Vreelandella piezotolerans: one gene and its partner. Each later gene encodes a partner of the first gene's protein in a complex. Links are inferred from orthologs where the notes say so. Each region holds a gene or a part of one and is shown on either strand. Other genes may lie near its edges.

Region 1 (8,161 bases):
CTCAGGCAATTTCTGCAGTGGCCAGTATTTGTACACTGTTCGTATGGGTGTTTTACGCGCAACTGCTCTATAACGGCTACGTGCGACAACGCCGACCTCGCATCATCGTCAATCGGGGTAAAGGTATCGGCACCAAAGCCCTGTGCTTGATCAGCAATATGAGCAGTGAGGCTATCTATATTCAACACTTGGTCGCCGTCCTGCACACTCGCGAAGGAGTGTATGAATTGGATGTCGTCGAGTATCAGCAGCAAAGCGGGGATGACAACGAAGAGTGCTACCGCACCCATCAGGGGCCTTTGGCATCGGGAGATTATTTGCACATACAGTCGTTTGGCTCGATCGTGGATCAGTTGGTTCAGCACTGGAAGCTAGACCAAGGCACCTTGCAAGAGCAAACACCAGAGCTCGAGATACGAGTCATCGCAATTTATGGCTCCGAAGATATGCCGGTCGGTGCCTCGAGGCGCTTTGCTTTGGATTTAAACGCGGATCCGCTCCACCAACTCACGCCGCTTAAAGTAGATACCGAGCGCATGAACAGTCGGCGCGATCGCAAGCGAGTACTGGAGTGGGCAAAAGCCATCGAGATGCATAAAGCACAATGATGTGCGCACCTAATTAAAAGGCGGGGACGTTCCTATGAAACCTATCATTGCACTCGTTTGGTTAGGCGCGCTGAGTACCCTCTCGTTCGGTGTGCATGCGGATGAGGAAGACAGCGACTTACCTGACTGGGCCGAAGAACGGGTAGAACCTTTCCGCGCCCGCATCGGCAATTGGGTCGACAATACGTCTCGTAATATTGATGCTTTTTTTGGCGGTGAACACTCGGCCACTGTCCAAAACAAGTCCTACTTACGTTTAGGCCAAGAAATCGACTGGATGGAAGGTGACGGCACCAACGGTGACATTAGCGTTCGTTATCGCATCGACCTGCCCACCACCGAGGAGCGTTTGAGACTCGTGGTCGAGAGCGATCCAGAAGAGTCGCAGGGTACGCTAGCCGATCAAGGTTCGGGTCGCCTCTACAATGATCAGAGAGACCGCAGCACGTCTACATTTGGCCTCGACTGGTTAGAAAGCCGTGATAAACGAGAAAATTGGAGCAATCGGATAGGCGCAGGTATTCGCCTACGTATGCCACTCGACCCGTATGTTCGTTTCACTAGCGAGCGGCTGTGGGACATTGGCGACGGCCCCTGGCAGCTGGAGTCCTTCAACCGTCTATCCTGGTTCAATAATGAAGGCTATTCGGCACGCACGACGTGGGACATAGGTCGCCCACTCTCCGAAAATAGACATTTGCGCTTTATCACTACCGTCCAATGGCGAGAGGAAGAAGACAAGCTGGAGTTTAGCGAAGTCGCTCAGCTCAATCAGCGTCTGAACGACCGCAGTGCACTACGTCATTCAGCCATTGCGATTGGTGAAAGCGCTTCCAATCCACGCATGACCAACTATTACCTACAAACCCGCTACCGTCGCGATCTTCACAAAGGCATTCTGTTTGGCGATGTCATACCAGAGCTGCATTTTCAGCGCGAGGATAGTTACGACCCCCGCTGGGCAATGACACTGCGTTTAGAAATGTACTTTCAGCGTGATATTCAGCGAGACTACTTTCAATTCTAACCGCAGCGTCGTCATCGGTAAGCGGTTTTAAAGCCGCAACCCCCCATCACATTCGATAATGCGTGCGGTGAAATAATCATTATCAAAAATGAACGCGACACTTTGAGCAATATGATCCGGCTCGCCTAAATGCTTTAACGGAACGTTAGATTCGATTCTTTCTAACATATCGGGACGCATCGAGGCCGTCATCTCGGTTTCGATAAAGCCAGGCGCGACGGTACCGGTGCGCACCCCGTAGCGCGCCAACTCTTTTCCCCACGTAACGGTTAGGGCATGCACTCCCGCTTTGGCGGCAGCGTAATTGCTTTGCCCCATATTGCCCGCGCGAGAAATGCTGGAAATATTGACGATAACGCCGTCATGTCCCGCCTCGACCATCTGGGCCGCCGCCTCACGACCGCATAAGAATACCCCCGTCAAATTAACGTCCAGTACGCGCTGCCACGAGGAGAGTGACATGCGTTTTTCAACGACGCCATCTCTAGCTTTGATCAATAGGCCATCATCGGTAATCCCAGCATTGTTCACACAGCCACTGACCGGGCCCATTCGATCGGCGATATCGGCAAACGCACGCTCGACGGATGCCTCATCTGCAACGTTGACTACGAAAGCCTGAGCGGTCACCCCCTCTGCACTTAAAGCAGACACCGCCCCATCCAGGGCCTCAGCACTCATATCCAACAGCGCAAGATGGGCTCCTTGTCTACCTAACCGTTGCGCAATAGCAAACCCAAGGCCTCGAGCGCCCCCCGTTATTGCAATCACTTTCTTGTCCACTTGCATCTCTCTCTCCTTAGCAGGTTTGTCTGCCGAATTGACAACCCATCCAGCACGCCTTGCCTTTCTTTTTGCATTGCAGCATAGAAGAGCCCACGAAAAATATCGAGCCCACCAGGGCGTTGGGACACTCATGGGACTGCTTGTTTTTTATATTTCTGTCACCATATCCGTTAATTACGACCGTCTTGGAGCTGGCTATGCCTATTCTTCTCTTTATATCGCTCTTTACGCTACTGGACTTTGTGCTGCTTTTTTCAATCGGCAGCCAGATAGGCTTATTGGCCACACTGATATTTGTGTTAAGCACCGGCTTCATCGGACTTCACCTCATTCGCAAGGAAGGTGTCTCCACCTTCGCCCGCGCCCGACAGCGCATGCAAATGGGTGAAATCCCCTCTCAGGAGCTACTGACTGGCGCCGCCCTCATCTTTGGTGGCGCTCTTTTGCTTGCCCCAGGGTTCCTATCCGACGCGCTGGGTATCGCCTGCTTGATTCCCAACGCTCGCCAACTACTCATGAAAGCCCTGACCTGGGTTGGTTTAAAAAGCGCTTCGCATCGGCACAAGTATCAGCGTGGCGCAGAAGACTGGGGGCGGTCGAACGAACAGCCCTCCTCCCATCGTGAAGAAGGCCCTATCGAAGGTGAATTCATAAGCGGTGACGATGAGCCGCGCCGTCGCTAAGTCATTCACCTGATTGCCAAAGGTGGCGAGGTATTTTTTTTCATACCTACCCCTTGAAAGGCGTTGGGCAGCCCCCACTTTTGTGTCAGCACACAGGTTCGGCGAAGGCTTTGCTTTCGCCATTGACATGAAGGCAGCACGCCTTCGCTTTCCGAGGGCTGAGCCCGCGGAAATCCCTTTAAGCTAACTGCCCCTTTTGGGCTTTGACGAACCTCAGGAGAACGTGAGCATGAATATCCGTCCTTTGCACGATCGCGTCGTCATCCGTCGCGTGGAAGAAGAGCAGAAAACCGCTGGCGGCATCGTGCTACCGGGTAATGCGCAGGAAAAACCCACGCGTGGTGAAGTTCTGGCCGTTGGTAATGGCCGTATTCTGGATAACGGCGATGTACGTCCACTGGATGTAAAAGTGGGCGATACGGTGATTTTTAAAGACGGCTTTGGCGTTGAGAAGCAAAAAATCAACGGCGAAGAAGTTCTGATCATGAGCGAAGCCGATATTCTGGCCGTCGTCGAAGGCTAATCCGACTCGGCTAATTACTTTCCCATTTTTATTTTAATTGTTAGGAAGTAACGAACATGGCAGCTAAGCAAGTTAAGTTCTCCGATGATGCTCGCAAACGCATGGCACGTGGTGTCGACGTCCTGGCGAACGCCGTTAAAGTCACGCTGGGCCCGAAAGGCCGCAACGTGGTATTGGACAAATCCTTCGGCGCGCCGACCGTCACTAAAGACGGTGTCTCTGTCGCAAAAGAGATCGAACTGAAAGACAAGTTCGAGAACATGGGCGCCCAGATGGTGAAAGAAGTCGCTTCCAAGACTTCCGACGCCGCCGGTGACGGTACCACCACGGCCACCGTTCTGGCACAGGCCATCGTAGCGGAAGGCCTGAAAGGCGTGACCGCGGGCATGAACCCGATGGATTTGAAACGCGGTATTGACCAAGCCGTGACCGCAGCGGTCAAAGAGATTCAGGCGATGTCCGTGCCCTGCACCGACACCAAGTCCATTGCGCAGGTAGGCACGATCTCTGCCAACGGCGACAAGCGCATTGGCGAAATCATCGCCGAAGCGATGGAAAAAGTCGGTAAAGAAGGCGTCATCACCGTTGACGAAGGTCGCGGTTTCGAAGACGAATTGGAAGTGGTCGAAGGTATGCAGTTCGACCGCGGCTACCTCTCGCCCTACTTCGTCACCAACCAAGACACCATGACCGTCGAGCTGGAAGATCCGTACATCCTGCTCGTCGACAAGAAGATCTCCAACATTCGCGAACTGCTGCCGGTGCTGGAAGCCGTTGCCAAGCAAGGCAAGCCGCTGGCCATCATCGCCGAAGATATCGAAGGCGAAGCGCTGGCAACGCTGGTCGTGAACAACATGCGTGGCATCGTGAAAGTCGCGGCTGCCAAAGCACCTGGCTTCGGCGACCGTCGCAAAGCTATGCTGCAGGATATCGCTATCCTGACGAACGGCACCGTGATCTCCGAAGAAGTAGGTCTGACCCTTGAGCAGGCGAACCTGGATCACCTGGGTACTGCCAAGCGCATGACCATGTCCAAAGAGAACACCACCATCATCGATGGCGCAGGTGCCGAGGACGACATCGAAGCGCGCGTTAACCAAATCCGCGCGCAAATCGAAGAAACGTCCTCTGACTACGACAAAGAGAAGCTGCAAGAGCGCGTTGCCAAACTGGCAGGCGGCGTTGCCGTTATCCGCGTCGGTGCGGCGACCGAAGTCGAAATGAAAGAGAAGAAGGCCCGCGTCGAAGATGCGCTGCACTCGACTCGCGCTGCCGTAGAAGAAGGCGTCGTACCTGGCGGCGGTACTGCCCTGGTTCGCGTGATGGCCAAAGTACAGGGCCTGACCGGTGACAACGAAGATCAGAACCACGGTATCAACATGGCGCTGCGTGCCATGCAGGCACCGCTGCGTCAGATCGTCACCAACGCGGGCGAAGAAGCCGCTGTGGTCATCAATCGCGTCAAAGATGGTGAAGGCAACTTCGGTTACAACGCGCAAACCAGCGAGTACGGCGACCTGTTCGAAATGGGTGTTCTCGACCCGGCAAAAGTAACCCGCACTGCGTTGCAGTCTGCTGGTTCCGTTGCTGGCCTGATGATCACCACCGAGTGCATGATCGCCGACGACCCGGAAGAGAAAGAAGCTGCCCCGGATATGGGTGGCATGGGCGGTATGGGTGGCATGGGCGGCATGATGTAATGCACCCATGAGCCTAACGCTCTGACGTTGGACGTCATCAAGAACCCCGCTTCGGCGGGGTTCTTTTATTAGTACCGACGTCATGGCGTCATAAAGCGTGCTACCATCACCGGCTTTATTTGGCAGCTTTTAGGTTCGACTTCTCGTGCTTTCCAATATTCGTATCGTGCTGGTGCAAACGTTCCACCCGGGCAACATAGGCGCAACAGCCCGCGCCATGAAAACCATGGGGCTGACGGAGCTCGTGCTGGTCAATCCTCGTACCTTCCCCGATGAAGAAGCCACTCGCCTAGCCGCCGGTGCAACGGACGTATTAGAAAACGCTCGCTGCGTAAAGACACTCGAAGAGGCCGTGAACGACTGCGTGCAAGTGGTCGGTGCCAGCGCTCGGCTGCGCAGCATGCCGCTGCCCCATTTCGACGAGCCTGACGAGATGGCCCAGCAAGTCATCGACAACGCCCATCATGCCCCGGTGGCCCTGGTGTTTGGCCGCGAACGCTCCGGGTTGACCAACGATGAGATTCGCTGCTGCAGCCACCAAGTCAGCATTCCCGCCAATCCCGAGTACGGCATTCTCAATCTATCGCAAGCGGTCCAGATTCTTGCCTACGAAGTGCATCGCGCCTGGCGCAAGCGCGACGTCAGCGGTTTTGAGTATCAGCGCCCGCTGGAAGCCACGCCGCCTAGCCGCGAACAGTTTGGCTATTTCCAGGAACATCTTGGCCGCTTGATGCAGCAAAGCGGTTTTTTAACCCAGCCCCACGCCCGTACCGAAGAGCAACTTCAAACGCTGTTTGCCCGTGCACAGCCTAGCCGCAAAGAGCTGTCCCTACTCCGTGGTCTGCTAAGTGCCTTTGAAGCGCACTTGCCTAAACAGTAACGTCTTATCCACTCAACGCGCTTTCATCAAGCACTTCCATCAAAAAAGGGCAGCCTCAGCGCTGCCCTTTTGGTAAGTATTGAGTGTGCTTAAAGCGTCATGGCCGCCAGCCAGCCAAACGCAATCAGCGGAAGATTATAGTGCAGGAACGTGGGCACCACGCTATCCCACATATGGTCGTGCTGACCGTCTACGTTCAAGCCTGAGGTGGGCCCCAAAGTGGAATCCGAGGCTGGCGACCCCGCATCGCCCAAGGCGGCAGCGGTGCCCACCAGCACTACAGTCGCCATGGGTGAGAAACCAAACTGCACGGCCAGCGGTACGAAGATCGCCGCAATGATGGGAATGGTTGAGAACGAAGAGCCGATGCCCAGGGTAATGAACAGGCCGACCAGCAGCATGACCAAAGCGGCCAAGCCACGATTATCGCCAAACAGATCGAAGGCACCCGCAACCAGCGAGTCGATATCGCCGGTGGCTTTCATGACTTCCGCAAAGCCTGCCGCCGAAATCATGATAAAGCCAATCAAAGCCATCATCCGCATACCGCTGGTGAACAGATCATCAGCCTCGCGCCATTTGAAAATACCACCCAATGACAGCAAGCCGATACCCACCAAGCCTCCAACGATCATCGAGCCGGTGTAGAGCTGAAGGCCTAACGCTGCCACGATCGCCACGCCTGACATGACTAACCCTAAGAGGTGCGGTTCGACAGGCGTGTGCGTCTGGCCATTGGGCGCGGCCACGTCCTTACTCGCGTAGCTACGCTGGCCGCGGTAGCTAAACAGTAGGGCGACCAACAGGCCCATGGCCATGCCGCCCACCGGAAGCGCCATGGCCATGGGCACCATGCCACGCGAGATCTCAAGCCCTAGTGGCTCTCCGGCACTGTTGAGATTGGCTAACAGAATATCGTTCAAGAAGATCGCCCCGAATCCTACCGGCAGCAGCATATAGGGTGCCGTAAGACCAAAGGTCAAAGCGCAGGCCACGGCGCGGCGGTCGAGTTGCAGACGATTCATCACCGCCAGCAGCGGTGGAATCAGCACGGGAATGAACGCGATATGGACCGGAATGGCATTTTGTGAGGAGATCGCGACCAGCAGTACGGCCACCAGCAGCAGCATCTTCACCCGTGCTTGGTGGGCGGCGGTCGCTTCTTTACCCAACAGAGTGATCAATCGGTTCGCCAGCATGTCCGGCAACCCAGAACGAGAGATGGCCACGGCAAAAGCGCCTAACGTTGCGTACGCCAGCGCCACCTGAGCGCCCCCACCGACGCCCTCGTTGAACGCGCTGAGCGTATCGTCTAGGGAAAGGCCTCCGACCAGCCCCCCTACCAACGCACCAACCACCAGTGCGAAAACGACGGACACGCGAAGAAGTGACAGTGCCACCATGACGAGCACTGCAAGAATTACTGCATTCATGGAAATACCCAGGGTTATTGGAAGGTCATCAACGCCAAAGGTGGCGGATTTTAACAGATGGGGCGCGCTTAATCAGGCGAAAGTGACGCTCTCTTTTGGTTACGACTTTAGTCACAACGCTATTGCTGCTATGCAACATTATGCCTAGTATCCCGGCCTTTGTTTAAACGCACCGCTTACTAAATTAACAAATGCTTAGGAGCCTGTATGGGCATGCTCGCCATTATTATTTCGTTGTCGCTATTGATGCTGCTTGCCTATCGCGGCATTTCTGTCCTCCTCCTTGCGCCGTTGATGGCCGCGTTAGCGGTTTTACTATCAGGCGACGGTGCTTTTTTACTGCCCATTTACACCGATACCTTCATGGGCGCCCTGGGCAACTATGTCATGCAGTTCTTCCCTCTCTTCTTGCTGGGCGCGCTCTTCGGCCAGTTGATGGCAGACTCAGGCGCCGCCCAGTCGATCTCCAATGGCATCGTCAAACGGTTGGGTACCCATCACGTGGTACTGACGGTGGTCAT
Region 2 (2,817 bases), 2.0 Mb from region 1 along the record:
CCCAGGAAACACCAGGTGTGGTGGTCGACGATGGTGTGGCCGGGGCGATTGAACTGCGCGGCCAGCGTTTTCTCGGCAATGGCGAAACCGACCGCGTTGGCAAAGCCTTGGCCCAGCGGGCCAGTGGTGGTTTCGATGCCAGGAGCGTAGCCGAACTCCGGGTGGCCAGCGGTGGGCGAGTGCAGCTGGCGGAAGTTTTGCAGCTGTTCCAGGCTGAGTTCGTAGCCGCTCAAGTGCAGCAGCGAGTAGAGCAGCATGGAGCCGTGGCCATTCGACAGCACGAACCGGTCGCGATCGGCCCACTTGGGGTCTTCGGGGTTGTGCTTGAGGTAGTCATTCCACAGCACCTCGGCAATATCAGCCATACCCATGGGGGCGCCAGGGTGGCCGGATTTGGCCTTCTGAACGGCATCCATGGAAAGGGCGCGAATGGCATTGGCCAGCTCAAAACGGGACGGCATGGGGGTGCTCCTCGCCTGAAAACGGAAAGAATAAAGGCGCTATTGTCGCTGACTTCCCCGGCGGCGGCAAATTCTCAGGGGTACGTTGTGGGAAGAACCCCCAACAGCGTGTAGACTCTGCCTCCCGAAGTGGTGGTGAACGTCACGGTGCCGCTTCTTTATACGGGCAGGGAACCTCCTGCCATGATTTCCTGCTGATGCTGCGGTCATAACGAAGCAGCCGTCATACAGAGGGTCGAGTGCGCGATGAGCGAATATTCCCTGTTTACCTCCGAGTCCGTTTCCGAGGGCCATCCCGATAAGATTGCCGACCAGATTTCAGACGCGGTGCTAGATGCCATTATCGCCCGGGATAAACAGGCCCGTGTTGCCTGTGAAACGATGGTGAAAACCGGTGTAGCCATTATTGCCGGTGAGATCACCACGTCCGCGTGGGTGGATCTCGAGACGCTGGTGCGTGATGTGATTACCGATATTGGCTACACCTCGTCTCAAGTGGGCTTCGACGGTGCCACATGCGGCGTCATCAACCTGATTGGCAAGCAGAGTGTCGATATTGCGCAGGGTGTCGATCGTACCAAGCCGGAAGATCAAGGCGCGGGCGACCAGGGCCTGATGTTCGGCTACGCCACCAACGAAACCGACTCGTTCATGCCGGCCCCGATCCACTACTCGCACCGCTTGGTCGAGCGTCAGGCGGAGCTGCGTAAAAACGGCCTGCTGCCGTGGTTGCGCCCGGATGCCAAGAGCCAGGTGACGTTCCGCTACAATGCAGACGGGCAGCCTTGTGGCGTCGATGCGGTAGTGCTGTCGACTCAGCACGATCCGGAGATCGATCAAGAAGACCTGCGTAAGATGGTCAAGCGCGAGATCATCGAACAAGTGATTCCTGCGGAGTGGTTGGACGCCGATACCCAATATCACATCAACCCGACCGGCAAGTTCGTGATTGGTGGCCCGGTGGGCGACTGCGGCCTGACCGGCCGTAAGATCATCGTCGATACCTATGGTGGTATGGCGCGCCACGGTGGCGGCGCGTTCTCGGGCAAGGATCCGTCGAAAGTAGACCGTAGCGCCGCATACGCTGGCCGTTATGTGGCGAAAAACGTCGTGGCCGCGGGCCTGGCAGACAAGTGTGAGATTCAGGTCTCCTATGCCATTGGCGTGGCAGAGCCGACCTCTGTGTCCATCGACACCTTCGGTACCGGCAAAATCGACGACGCCAAGATCGTCGAGTTGGTGCGCGAGCATTTCGATCTGCGCCCCTACGCGATCACCACCATGCTCGACCTGCTGCATCCGATGTATCGCCTCACGTCTGCGTATGGCCACTTCGGCCGCGCGCCGTTCGAACACAGCTACACTTGGGTGGACGACAAAGGCGAAGAGCATAAAGAGACCTTCACTGCGTTTCCATGGGAAAAAACCGATAAAGCGGACGCGCTGCGTCAGGCCGCCGGTCTATAAGCTTTTCGCGAGCGCGACGAGCGCCACGGGTTAGCCAAAAGCGCCTCCTGGTTTATGCCAGGGGGCGCTTTTTTATGTATCGAAACACTGTGCGAGTGGCTAGATGCGCATTGCATCTCTATCTGTTTGCTATAAGTTAACTTTAATAAGGATTGAAAGATCTTCCGTTCCCCACGAGAGGATGCGTATGCCGGGTTGCCGAACGATCACAATGGCGGGTTTAGTGGCCGCTTGGTGTATGGGTGTCACCTTTTCTGCACAGGCGGATAGCTGCCCCGACTGGCCTGCTGAGCGGCTGGCGCTGGAAACCCAGGCGCTAGCCGAACACATCGAGGTCTGGGACCGCGCTTACCATGATGGCGGCGAATCGCTGATTGCTGATGAGCTGTACGATCAGGCGCTGGCACGCCTGGCAAGTTGGCAAGCCTGCCAGGGTGATACGACACCCCACCGGCCGCTTACCCGAGTGACCCGTAGCGATGGCACCCGCATGCATCCGGCCGTTCAAACCGGGCTCAATAAAGTCGACGACGAAGGCGTTCGACGCTTTACCAGCCGCCGTGACGATCTGTGGATTCAACCCAAGGTAGATGGTGTGGCGGTGACGCTGCGTTATCGGAATGGGGAGCTAGTAGAAGCCGTCAGTCGAGGAGACGGCGAGCGTGGGCAGGATTGGACGACGCGCGTTCAGCAGTTGCCCGGTGTGCCCGACTCGCTTCCTGACGCTGTCTCTGCAGTGCTGCAAGGCGAGCTCTATTGGCAGTTGGATAACCACGTACAGGCGCGCCAGCCGGATTCAGGCGCTCGTGGCGCCGTGGCCGGCGCCATGGCACAGCGCGAACCGAGCCAAGAGACGCTGAGTCGCATTGGTTTATTCGTGTGGGACTGG

The links. Proteins that work in one complex are often made in the same cells at the same time.
Region 2: the proteins of groL (region 1) and metK are in contact, whole or in part, in a cryo-EM structure (PDB 8P4O), measured with the Escherichia coli proteins. The link is inferred for Vreelandella piezotolerans from one-to-one orthologs.

Annotation. Positions count from the first base shown.
Region 1 is NZ_CP048602.1:2,033,782-2,041,942, forward strand. Bases 3,086-6,005 are described here. They hold groL (chaperonin GroEL), read left to right. Parts: upstream 3,086-3,683; coding sequence 3,684-5,327; downstream 5,328-6,005. Other genes in these bases: GYM47_RS09370 (FxsA family protein), read left to right, coding at 3,086-3,104; GYM47_RS09375 (co-chaperone GroES), read left to right, coding at 3,334-3,627; GYM47_RS09385 (RNA methyltransferase), read left to right, coding at 5,473-6,005. Outside these bases: GYM47_RS09355 (hypothetical protein), read left to right, coding at 1-608; GYM47_RS09360 (hypothetical protein), read left to right, coding at 643-1,635; GYM47_RS09365 (SDR family oxidoreductase), read right to left, coding at 1,663-2,424; more of GYM47_RS09370, read left to right, coding at 2,619-3,085; more of GYM47_RS09385, read left to right, coding at 6,006-6,207; GYM47_RS09390 (Na+/H+ antiporter family protein), read right to left, coding at 6,297-7,640; GYM47_RS09395 (GntP family permease), read left to right, coding at 7,848-8,161.
Region 2 is NZ_CP048602.1:70,362-73,178, forward strand. It holds metK (methionine adenosyltransferase), read left to right. Parts: upstream 1-707; coding sequence 708-1,928; downstream 1,929-2,817. Other genes in the region: tkt (transketolase), read right to left, coding at 1-461; ligB (NAD-dependent DNA ligase LigB), read left to right, coding at 2,140-2,817. UniProt on the Escherichia coli protein: Catalyzes the formation of S-adenosylmethionine (AdoMet) from methionine and ATP.